3 regions of the Brevundimonas sp. TWP2-3-4b1 genome follow, and region 1 is predicted to be linked to each of the others. Evidence: riboswitches for the same ligand, from Rfam matches in the RefSeq annotation. Region 1 holds a riboswitch; each other region holds the start of a gene.
What was found. A riboswitch is a leader RNA that binds a small molecule or an ion and turns the genes downstream of it on or off. The one in region 1 is predicted to bind S-adenosylmethionine.
Positions count from the first base shown of each region.

Region 2: it holds a riboswitch for S-adenosylmethionine, as region 1 does, so the genes downstream of both, metK (methionine adenosyltransferase) here and metX (homoserine O-succinyltransferase MetX) in region 1, are expected to answer to the same signal.
Region 3: it holds a riboswitch for S-adenosylmethionine, as region 1 does, so the genes downstream of both, metK (methionine adenosyltransferase) here and metX (homoserine O-succinyltransferase MetX) in region 1, are expected to answer to the same signal.

Region 1 is NZ_JAFCWQ010000001.1:127,817-131,774, forward strand. It holds gene metB (cystathionine gamma-synthase) at 1-207, opposite strand, end outside; gene metX (homoserine O-succinyltransferase MetX) at 204-1,250, opposite strand; SAM riboswitch class I at 1,329-1,446, opposite strand; gene ACP7A5_RS00680 (homoserine dehydrogenase) at 1,875-3,614, shown strand; gene thrB (homoserine kinase) at 3,618-3,958, shown strand, end outside.
Region 2 is NZ_JAFCWQ010000005.1:99,436-103,393, forward strand. It holds gene ACP7A5_RS05875 (hypothetical protein) at 1-344, opposite strand, end outside; gene metK (methionine adenosyltransferase) at 743-1,957, opposite strand; SAM-I-IV-variant riboswitch at 2,009-2,118, opposite strand; gene ACP7A5_RS05885 (VapE domain-containing protein) at 2,515-3,958, opposite strand, start outside.
Region 3 is NZ_JAFCWQ010000018.1:67,757-71,714, forward strand. It holds gene ACP7A5_RS13490 (AAA family ATPase) at 1-738, shown strand, start outside; gene ACP7A5_RS13495 (DUF5681 domain-containing protein) at 950-1,306, shown strand; SAM-I-IV-variant riboswitch at 1,473-1,581, shown strand; gene metK (methionine adenosyltransferase) at 1,633-2,847, shown strand; gene ACP7A5_RS13505 (hypothetical protein) at 3,009-3,758, shown strand; gene ACP7A5_RS13510 (DUF3293 domain-containing protein) at 3,755-3,958, shown strand, end outside.

The DNA.
Region 1 (3,958 bases):
GGCCAGGGTCTCGGCCAGGACGTCACGCGTCGGATTGCCGGAGCGGCTGTAGTCGTATTTCCGCTTCTGCTCGAAGCCCGCGAACGAATAGTTCGAGGACAGATAGAGCGGCGGCATGACCGAACCGTGGGCCGTGTCGGTATCGACGCCGGAGCGGGCGCAGGTGGTGCGGACGTCGTGGGGGCGCTTGCCGGTGGGACGGGTCATTGGTCGATCTCCTTGAGCGCGGAACGGAGGATGGCGGCGACCGCCTCGTCCTCCTTCAGAAAGGCGTCGTGGCCGTACAGGGACGGAGCCTCGACCAGACGCCACAGGGCGGGCAGCCGAGCGCCGAGCTCGCGGATGTCATCGATCGGCACCAGCCGGTCCGAGGTGAAGCCGACCAGGGTCACCGGGGTCCGGATCGCCTCGGGCGTCACGCTGTGGCGGTCGATCGAGTCCGACAGCGAGAGCCAACGGGCCGGCGTTGTGTGGGTCCGGTAGGCCTTGCCCCGTGCGGTCAGGTAGTCGCACACGGGATAGGCCTGGCCTGCCGAGGTCGGGGCCTCGGTCTCGAACCGCTCGCCGAACTCCTCGGCGGTGCGATAGGTGGTCATGGCCAGTTCGCGGGCCAGGGCGACCCCGTCCTCGGGACGACCGGCGGCCTCGGCCAGTTGCAGGATGCGCCGCTGGATGCCGCGCCACGCGGTCGCCTGCGGATGGGCCCGGTGGGCGGCGGAGACGACAACCAGCTGCTTGACCCGGTCCGGGAACAGCTCGCCGAAGGCCAGGGCGATCATGCCGCCATAGGAGCAGCCGACGAAGGCCGAGACGACGGGATTGCCGATCTCGTCGAGGATCAGCCGCAGGAGCCGGGCCTGGTCATGGGTGTTGATGGTGACCGGCTTCGAACCGTCGGCGGCCTCCGGCGCATAGTCGAAGGCCAGGACCTGGAAGCGGCTCAGGTCGATCGGCCCGCGGATCGAGACCGCGCCCGACCACCAGCCCAGGCCGTTGGTCTCGGTCCGGTGCACGAACCGCCCGGCCGAGATGCCGCCGGCCACAACCACCAGCGGCGCCCCGGCCCGGCCGTGCAGCCGCCCGACGATCTGGCGCTGGCCCAATCGCTCGCCGGAGGTCAGACGAAAGTCTGCAGGGATGTCGACGGCGATATCGACCGCGCCGCCGCCCTTGCGGGCAAGGATCGCAGTCGAGCGCGCTGCCGGACGACAGAGCGGTTCTGCGGAAATCTGTTGAGTGTCGAAAGCCATGGCGTCGTCTGCATCGTCCCGCCCAGCAAGGCTCCGCATGCGATGACAGATCGTGGAGACGTCGCCTCGTCGACGCTCCACTCATCTCTCGCGGACCCTTCGAAAAGGATCCTCGCAGGAGTTGGCACCGTTCGGCTGGAAACCGATGGTTGCCCCGACGTCAAAGGGCCTATCCCTCGGTCGGTCTTGATGAGTGGTTTTACGTTGCGGGTGCGAAGACCGCCGGTCAAGAGAAAAAATCTACCCCATTGATCCGGCCTGACGGATAGGCTGTGACTGAAAGGTCGCTAAAGAGACGGCAGGCGCAAAAAAGATGCCCGAACCGGGTTGACGCCGGTCGTTTCACCCGACACTTTCAGACCAACGATTTTTACAGGAACTCGCCCGTGTCCCGTCCCGGCAGCATCGCCGTTCCGACCTCGACCACCGCCCTCGCGGTGCACTCGATGACGCTTGCGACTCTCATTTCGACCACGACCGGTATGACCATCACCGGCCCCTCGCGGGCGGGAACAGGTTAGCGCGCAGGTCGAAAACACCTCAGCCAACCCAGACCCGCCCGGCCCCGGCCAGGCGGGTTTTCTATTGCCCTGATCCCAACTCCTCCCCGAACGGACTATCCAGATGCCCCACTCCAGCGCCCGCCTCGCCGTCGTCGAGAAACCGATCGCTGAGCCTTCGCCCACCGCCGAAGTGGTGGTGCTGAAGTTCGGCTCCTCGATCCTGCAGGACCAGTCCTGCGCCCCCGCTGTCGCCTCCGAGATCTATGGCCACGTCCGCGCGGGCCGGAAGGTGATCGCCGTGGTCTCGGCGCTGGGCGGCCACACCGACCGGCTATTTGCCGACGCGCGCGCGCTCGGCCTCGACCACGAGAACGACCTCCTTCCCGGCTATGTGGCGCTGGGTGAGGAGAAGGCGGCGGCGCTCGTGGCCATCGCCTGCGACCGGATCGGCCTGGATGCGGCGGCATTGTCCGTGCGCGAACTGGGCATTGTGGCGGACGGCCCGGCAGAGCATGCGCATCCTGTCTCGCTGCGCAGCGACGCCCTGTGGAAGGCGCTGGCGGACCATCAAGTCGTCGTGGTTCCGGGCTTCGGCGCCGTGGGTGAGAAAGGGAAGGTGGTGCTGCTGGGGCGCGGCGGTTCGGACCTGACGGCGGTCTTCCTCGCGGCCGAACTGGGCCTCAGCCGCGTGCGCCTGGTGAAGGATGTCGACGGCCTCTACGACCGCGATCCCGCCTCGGCGTCGGGCAAGCCGCTGCGCTATCGCCGGGCCAGCTGGGACGACGCCCGTCGCCACGGCGGCGCCCTGGTCCAGCACGACGCGATCGACATGGGCCAGCAGCGGTCGGTGGAGATCGAGGTGGCCGCGCTCGGTCGCGCCGACTGCACGGTGGTCGGAGACCATTCCGCGCCTCCCGGGCCGTCGATCCCTGATGCGCCTCTGAAGGTGGCCATCGCAGGCTGCGGCGTCGTCGGCGGCGGCCTGCTGCAGCGGCTGCTCAAGGACAACCGGTTCCAGGTGGTCGGAGTGCTCGTGCGCGATCCATCCAAGCCCCGGGATGTGGAGGCGCCCGCCGAACTGTTCACGTCAGACCGTGAGGTGCTGCTGGCGCTTCGGCCCGACATCCTGCTGGAGGCCCTGTCGGAGGGCGCCGCCGGTCACGATCTGATCCGCGCGGCCCTGGAACGCGGCATCGATGTCGCCAGCGCCAACAAACAGGCGATCAGCCGGGACCCGGCCGGTCTCGCCGACGCCGCCCGTGCTCACGGCTCGCACCTCGCCTATTCGGCGGCGGTCGGGGGCGGGGCGCCGATGATCGAGATCCTGCGCGTGGCCAGGGCGGCCGGGCCGGTGAAGGGTTTCGAGGCGGTGCTGAACGGTACGGTCAACTTCATGCTGACGCGGCTTCAGGCCGGCGCCGATTTCGCCGACGCCCTGGCCGATGCTCGCGTCGCAGGCTTCGCCGAGGAAGATCCGTCGTCGGATCTTGAGGGCCGCGATTCGGCCGCCAAGGTCCGTCTACTGGCTTTCGAGGCCTTCGGGCGGACGCCGGCCGAAGCCGACGTGCCCTGCGCCGTCCTGTCGGAGGCGTTCAAGCCGGCCGGGCCGGTCCGCCAGATCGGCGCCTGTGTTCGGGACGGGGAGGGGCTGAAGGCGTCGGTTTCGCTTGACGTGGGCCTCGACGATCCGCTCTTCCAGAGCCTGGACGGGGAGCGCAACGCCTTGAAGGTCTATGGCGAGGACGGTCGGGTTTGGTCGTGCAAGGGCCGCGGCGCGGGCCGCTGGCCGACAACCGAGAGCGTGCTGGCGGACCTCGCCGACATCGTTCGCGCGCGCCATGCGTCGCTGGGTCACCACTAGCGCGTGGCCGTTTTCACTCCGGTCACCGACGATGACGCGCGCGTGTTCCTGGCGGACTATCCGCTGGGCGCATTCGCGTCCCTGCATCCCATCGCCGAGGGGGTGGAGAACACGAACTATCGGCTGGAGACTAGCGGCGCCCGCCATGTCCTGACGCTGTTTGAGGCACGCACCGACGCAGCATCTCTGCCATTCTGTCTGGGCCTGACCGACCATCTGGCGGGCCGAGGACTTCCGGCGCCGAGGCCGGTCCGGAGCAAGGATGGCGCCTGGGTGGGGACGCTGAACGGCCGGCCGGCGGCGGTGATCGAATGGCTTCCGGGCGCCTGGCTGCGGGACCCGTC
Region 2 (3,958 bases), on a different contig from region 1:
CAGGCCCCGAGGAAGAACTCCGCCAGACCGCCTAGCGTCAGTGGCTGCGAGGACGTCCGCCCGGCCCTCCCACTCAGAGTGTCGCCGCCATACTCGTCCACAACACGGTAGCGGATCCGGCCACGTCCCTGAGCCGCGTAGAGGCAGATGACGTCTTGGGTCACCGACTGCAGGGTGATCCGCGCGATCTCCATCTCGGTCGCCCTGCGCTCAGGCAGATACTCGCCGCCCAACATCGCAGGATGCGAGGTGCCCCAACTGCGAAGCAGGCTTGCAGGCAGGGCCGGCTCGGCTAAAGCCAGCGGCAAAGGGGCGTCACCTTCAGACAGAATGGACGCCAGCATGCGCCGTCGTTCTGCGCCCTTCACAGAGCGAAGGACGTGCATCGCCAAGGCAGTCGGCCTGAAATAGCTCGATGGACGAAAGCCGAGGTCGATCTGCCCATCTTCGGCATCTGTCTCCTTGGGATCACCGGCGATCTGGTCTGGGACCGGAGGTTCGAGAGACCCGGCAGGTGTCGCTCGAGCCCCTGCCAACTTGCCAAGCTTGGTGACCTGCGGGGGTTCGCCTGGATGTTTCATGGCCATTCGCCCGCGAATGGGGCAAAGACAGGTCTACGGACCGCTGACCCGGTCGGGTGCTCCGCGGGAAAAGCGCGTCGAGATCCGCAATAAAGAAACACGAAATAACGGCAGATGAGGCCCTGTCGCTGAGCGGGGGGCGTCTGGTTCTCCATTTTCGCTCACCCGACCGATGCAGCGATGGCTTCGGCATCGGCGACAAACATGTATCCGTCCGCCGCACCCGGTGCGCCCAAGAGGGCGTCGCCAGCCGGCTGCTCCCACGAAAACTGCGGCCGACCGAAATGACCGAAGGCAGCGGTCGGCAAGAAGCCTGGACGGGTCAAACCCAGCCGATCGATGATGGCGCGCGGACGCAAGGCCTCCAGCAGGCTGGCAGCGGCCTCGGGGTCGAGGGACAGAGTTCTCCCTCCTTCCAGATCCAGATGGACCGCCACGGGCTCTGCGACGCCGATGGCGTAGGCCAGACGAACCTCGCAGGCGGTAGCGAGCCCGGCGTCCACGACCGTAAGGGCCAACTGCCGTGCGGCGTAGGCGGCGGAGCGATCGACCTTGGTGCCGTCCTTGCCAGAGAAAGCTCCTCCCCCATGGCGAGCGAAGCCACCGTAGGTGTCGGCGATGATCTTACGACCTGTGAGGCCGGCGTCGGCGACCGGGCCGCCCTGGATGAAGGTTCCGGCCGGGTTCAGCAGGAGCTCGGCCGTATCGGCTTCTGCGCCCAGGACCGGGCGAATGATCTCGTCGCGGAGGATCTCTCGGACCTCGGACAGGGAGACCTCGGCGAGATGCTGGCTGCTAATTACAACGTTTTGCAGGCCTTTGGGCTTGCCGTCCTCGTAGCGAACACTGACCTGGGCCTTGGCGTCCGGACCGAGAATGCCCAGCCGATCGCGTACCTCCCGCTGGCGGCGGATTAGCCGATGGGCCAAGGCGATGGGCCTAGGAAGGTGCTCAGGCGTCTCGCGGCAGGCATAGCCAAACATCATGCCCTGATCGCCGGCACCGGTGTTCGCTCCACTGCCTACGCCGTCGCCGATCTCGGTCGACTGCAGGGTGATAGAGGTCCGGACATTTAGCCGGCCCAGCTCCAATCCCCACCGGCCGTCGACATGGCCGATGGACGACAGGACATCGCGAACGATCTGGTCAAAGTCGAGCTTAAGGTCGTGTCCGGTGAGCTCTCCGAACAGCCAGACCGACGATCCCTTGATCGCGGCCTCGACGGCAACCCGGGCGTTAGGATCCTGGGCCAGGGCGGCATCCAGAACGGCATCGGACAGCTGATCGGCGATCTTGTCCGGATGGCCGTCTGCGACGCTCTCGGACGTAAACAGCCCCTCTATGCGTGGTAAACAACCGACGGAAATACGAGACATGGGGTGGCTCTCCTTCGCATCAGCGAGAACCACGAACGGGGATGTGACCATAAGAGCCCGCACTTTTTGCCGGTCTGGCACACATCCCCTTTCGGGAGCCACCTTCGCCCGGGATGGGCAGGTTGGCGACGGCCACGATGACCGCTCTCTTGATGTTGGCTGCAAGGTGCAGCCGAAGATTCAGTCCGTCAAGGGGTGCCGGGGGGCACTGCTAACGGTCGTAGGGATTAGATCAGGGTTTCATGGCTGGATTGCCCTCTGGTGGTCCGCTTGGTCATAGCTTTGGCCCTCAACGCCCTCGAGCTAACGCTAGCGGCAGTCTTTTGGCATTGCGCGTTTCGGCTGAAAGGCGGCGAGCTGTCTGCCATTACTGCCTCGATCCACCCCGACTCACACCCCACGCGGGACGGTGCCGGTCAGCCCAGGACTGACTTTCCGGGGCGGTGTCCCACGTCGCATGAATATTCCCGACACTTTCTGGACGGCCACACAGGGCTCCTTCCATCACTCTTTTAATAAGAAAGGTGTAAGACAGTGGGACAGCATTGAAATCATTGTCACTTTTGGCGTTCCTCACATGTTTCGGTATGGGGCACCTGTGAGACAAGACGCCAGTACCTCCCCTTTTTGCCGTCTCGACGATACTCCTTCTGGTCGAAACCCGCTTTTCGCAACGCCTTCACTGCCCGGTCGATTTCGTTTTTCCTTACGTGTTTAGAAGCAAACTCTAGTCCTTCGACCAAAGCCTCACGTGTAGTGAAGCCTCTCTCTGCCGGCACAATGTCCTCGAGCGTCTTGGTCGCGGCCCACGCGACAAAGTCGTCTTCCCAGGTGTCGAGCACCCGGTAGGCCCCGTGCTCGACCCGCCCCAGCCTCTCGGCCTCCTGCCATGCCACCCCGTCACGCTTCCAGATCGCCGCCGCCTCGGCCCACAGCTGGTCACGATCTCGGGCGATGCCCTCGACGTCGACGACCCCGACGCGCACCGGCAACCACCGCCGCTCGCCGGTGGGGTCGTCGAACAGCTCCATCGCATTGGACGTGCCGACGAAGATGGCGCGGCGCGGCATGGTGACGGCGAACTCCTTGTACTTGGGCACCCACTCCTCGTGTCGCCGGGTGACCCAGGCCTTGATCTCCTCAAGCTCCTTGGTGCGCAGGCCCTGCAGCTCGGCGAGCTCGGCCGCGAGGCAACCGCGCATCAGGCGGGCGCGCTCGACCTCGGCCTGGGTGAAGGACAGCTGACGGTGGGTGTCGGGAGGCACCATGGCTGCGACCGAGGAGGACTTGCGGAAGCCCTGCTCGGGAGAGATCAGGATAGGCACCATGTCGGCCTGGCACCCGGGCTTGAACACCCGCCCAGCCATGGCCGTCCACCAGTAGCGGGAGACGGCGGCGGCGTAGGGCGTGGCGGGCACCGAGAAGTAGCGGGCCAGGAAGCCGTCGATGCGGCTGACGCCGTCCCAGGCCAGGCTGTCGAGCCAGACCATGGCGGTGTCGATGCGGTTCCTGTCGGCGATGTAGTGGACGATGTCGCGCATCGTCTCCTTGCCGATGGGCTTGAAGCCCTGGGCCTCGAGGCGCAGCCGCAGCTCGACGTAGTGGCTGTCGCGGAAGGGCCGCCAGATGCCCTTCGCGTCGGTGTCGGCGAAGACCAGCTCGTCGCGGAACTCGTCGTACCTGATGTCCATCAGGCAGACGTCAGGGCGGGCGAGGGCGGCGCGCAGGTTGCCGATAACGGCCTCGATCCGCCCGTTGCCGTCGCGCTTGTAGGCAGGGAGCGGCAGCTCCTCGGGCTTGTCGTCGACGACAGCCACGAAGCTATCGGCCGTGACCTCGTTCCAACCGGCCTCGCGTGCGTGGAAGAGGATCGTCGCCCCGGTGATCGGGTTGGCCGAGGGCGGCCTGCCCGAGAGCCAGTCCCAGACTTTGAACTGGAGCTCGTCCTCGTCGAACTTGTGGCTCCGAGAACTGAACTCGACCGCCAGGGCCCAACCGTCA
Region 3 (3,958 bases), on a different contig from region 1:
GCCTTTGGTGCCATCGTACAGCCGTTCGGGCTGATGATTGAGCAGGACCTCGCTGACCTTGGCAGTGTGCTCCCTCTCGATGGGGTGGTGATAATCGACACCCTCAATCGAGCAGCGCCCACTGCAGATGAAAACTCGAGCGCTGACATGGGGAGTATCCTCAAAGGGGCGAAGCAGCTCCAACAAATCACCAACGGACTCGTCATCCTCGTTCACCACACCGGCAAGGACACATCCAAAGGGCTCCGCGGGCACAGCTCGCTTCATGCAGCGCTGGACGCTGGTGTGGAGGTTGAGCACTCGGCCTCGGGCCGCAGCTGGCGGGTCGGCAAGGCCAAGGACGGCGAAGACGGCATTGGCGTAGCGTTTGCTCTGAGACGCATTGTTCTCAGCTTGGACAGCGACGGCGACGAGGTGACCAGCTGTGTGGTCGAGCGGAATGCTGGTGCCATGTTCGCTCCTCGGGAGCCGTCAGGAAAGAACCAGATATCCGCGCTCAGAGCAGTACGGGAGCGCCTGGCAAAGGCGACAATGACAGGCAAGGCAAGGTGTGGTTCTCAGACGCGGTGCATCACCGCTGATGAGGCAAAGGCGGCTGTCGTTGAGACGTTAGCACTGAAACCAACCAACAAGCGCAACAACCTAGCCCAAGGTCTGTTGGACAGATTGTACGCTGATGGTTTCCTCATGGCGGGGGTCCACGAGGCAGGTGAAGGTTGGGTGTGGCATGCGTCCTAAAAGTGCAGACCGAAAAGTCCCCCCTTAATAGGGGGGGCGGACTTTTCGGACTTTGGTCTGGGAAGCTGTTTTGTCCGAAAGGTAGCTTTTGGACTTTTCGGACATCAAAATCATCCTTACGTTTTCGATGCTCTCGAGACCTATGTATTCGGCGGTATGTTTATTCGGACCCCAATGGATTACTGTTGTTTTCAATGCAGGAGGCTTGATCATGTTCGCCAAGGGGCAGAGCGGTAACCCGAAGGGCCGCAAGCCCGGTACGCCCAACAAGGCCACCCGGACGGTGCGAGAGACCTTCGAGGCGGTGTTCGTTTCGCTACAGTCGAGCGACAAGGCAAGCTTGCGTGTTTGGGCAGAGGCTAACCCCAGTGATTTCTACAAGCTCTCCACCAAGCTTATGCCGGTTCAGGTTCGCGCAGAGATCGATCATCGGGCTGAGCTAAGCAATACGGACCGGGCTGCACGGCTCGCATCGCTACTGGCGAGGGTGGCGGCGCGCGAGGCTGAGGCGGAAGCACCAAAAGCACAAAGCACTGGCTCAGCGCAAAGCGCATTTGGACAACGCTAATCCCGTAGTCACCGTCTCTTCGGGGGCGGAGACACCCCATTCAAGCGCGTGGACGACCGTAGCTTCCGCCGCAAGAGCCATGCTTTAACGGCTCGAACAATCAGAATGTGCAGCTGCGAGCTCCGCGGTTACCTCTTGACGGGCCTGAAGGCCGGTCGCAAAACAAACCCAACATCAAGAGAGCGGTCATCGTGGCCGTCGCCAACCTGCCCATCCCGGGCGAAGGTGGCTCCCCGAAAGGGGGATGTGGCCGACCGGCAAAAGTACGGGCTCCCAGGGTCACATCCCCCTTTCGTGGTTCTCGCTGATGCGTAGGAGAGCCACCCATGTCTCGTGTTTCCGTCGGTTGTTTACCGCGAATAGAGGGGCTGTTTACGTCCGAGAGCGTCGCAGACGGCCATCCAGACAAGATCGCAGATCAGCTGTCCGATGCCGTTCTCGATGCCGCCCTGGCGCAGGATCCCAATGCCAGGGTCGCAGTCGAGGCAGCGATCAAGGGATCGTCGGTCTGGCTGTTCGGAGAGCTGACCGGACACGACCTCAAGCTCGACTTCGACCAGATCGTTCGCGATGTCCTGTCGTCCATCGGTCATCCTGAGGGCCGCTGGGGAGTGGAGCTGGGCCGATTGGATGTTCGGACCTCCATAACCCTGCAGTCGACTGAGATCGGCGAAGGCGTGGGCAGTGGAGCGAACACTGGCGCCGGCGACCAGGGTATGATGTTCGGATTTGCCTGCCGCGAGACGCCTGAGCACCTCCCAACGCCCATCGCCCTGGCCCACCGACTGATCCGCCGCCAGCGCGAGGTCCGTGACCGGCTCGGCATCCTCGGTCCTGACGCCAAGGCGCAGGTCAGCGTTCGCTACGAGGACGGCAAGCCCAAAGGCCTGCAAACCGTTGTAATTAGCAGCCAGCACTTGGCCGAAGCCTCCCTGTCAGAGGTCCGCGAGATCCTCCGCGACGAGATCATTCGCCCCGTGCTTGGGGCCGATGCCGATACAGCCGAGCTCCTGCTCAACCCAGCCGGAACCTTCATCCAGGGCGGACCGGTCGCCGACGCCGGCCTCACCGGTCGCAAGATCATCGCCGACACCTACGGTGGGTTCGCCCGCCACGGGGGAGGCGCCTTCTCTGGCAAGGACGGCACCAAGGTCGATCGCTCCGCCGCCTACGCCTCTCGGCAGCTGGCCCTTACGGTCGTCGACGCCGGGCTCGCCACGGCCTGCGAGGTCCGTCTGGCCTACGCCATCGGCGTCGCAGAGCCCGTGGCGGTCCATCTGGATCTCGAAGGAGGGAGAACTCTGTCCCTCGACCCCAAGGCCGCTGCCAGCCTTCTGGAGGCCTTGCGCCCGCGTGCCATCATCGATCGGCTGGGTCTCACCCGTCCAGGCTTCTTGCCGACCGCTGCCTTCGGTCATTTTGGTCGGCCGCAGTTTTCGTGGGAGCAGCCGGCTGGCGATGCCCTCCTGGGCGCACCGGGTGCGGCTGACGGATACAGGTTCGTCGCCGATGCCGAAGCCGTCGCTGCATCGGTCGGGTGAGCGAAAATGGAGAACCAGACGCTTCCCGATCAGCGACAGGGCCTCATCTGCCGTTATTTCGTGTTTCTTTATTGCGGATCTCGACGCGCCTTTCCCGCGGAGCACCCTACCGAGTCAGCGGTCCGTAGACCTGTCTTCGCCCCAGTCGCGGGCGAATGGCCATGAAACATCCAGTCGAATCACCGCAGGTCACCAAGCTTGGCAAGTTGGCAGGGGCTCGAGCGACACCTGCCGTGTCTCTCGGACCTCCGGTCCCAGACCAGATCGCCGGTGATCTCAAGGAGACAGATGCCGAAGATGGGCAGATCGACCTCGGCTTTCGTCCATCGAGCTATTTCAGGCCGACTGCCTTGGCGACGCACGTCCTTCGCTCTGTGAAGGGCGCAGAACGACGGCGCATCCTGGCAGCCATTCTGTCTGAAGGTGACGCCCCTTTGCCGCTGGCTTTAGCCGAGCCGGCCCTGCCTGCAAGCCTGCTTCGCAGTTGGGGCACCTCGCATCCTGCGATGTTGGGCGGCGAGTATCTGCCTGAGCGCAGGGCGACCGAGATGGAGATCGCGCGGATCACCCTGCAGTCGGTGACCCAAGACGTCATCTGCCTCTACGCGGCTCAGGCACGTGGCCGGATCCGCTACCGTGTTGTGGACGAGTATGGCGGCGACACTCTGAGCGGGAGGGCCAGGCGGACGTCCTCGCAGCCACTGACACTAGGCGGTCTGGCAGAGTTCTTCCTCGGTGCCTGGAACCCCGAGCCGGTCCTCGGGGCCAACTTCTCGATGCCGGACAGCACTCTCGATGAAGCTCTGGACTTCATGCGCGGCGAGTCGGCTTTTTACCCGCAGTTCGACGACCTGCTGCGTCAGCGGATAAGGTCTTGGTGGGCGCAGAGACCGGATGGGGCGGGCCAATGAAACCCGACACGCACGATCACACAGCCGAGGTCGTAATCCCGGCTGAGCTGCTGCTGGCTTACGAGGCTGCTTCCTACTGGGTCGATCTACCATCTGGGCGGATCACGCTGAAGATTGGAGGGGAGTTTGATCCGCCACACGGCTTGGAAGTGTATTCCCGGCTGGCGGTGGTGACTGCCTTCAATCCGTTCAGCAGGCTC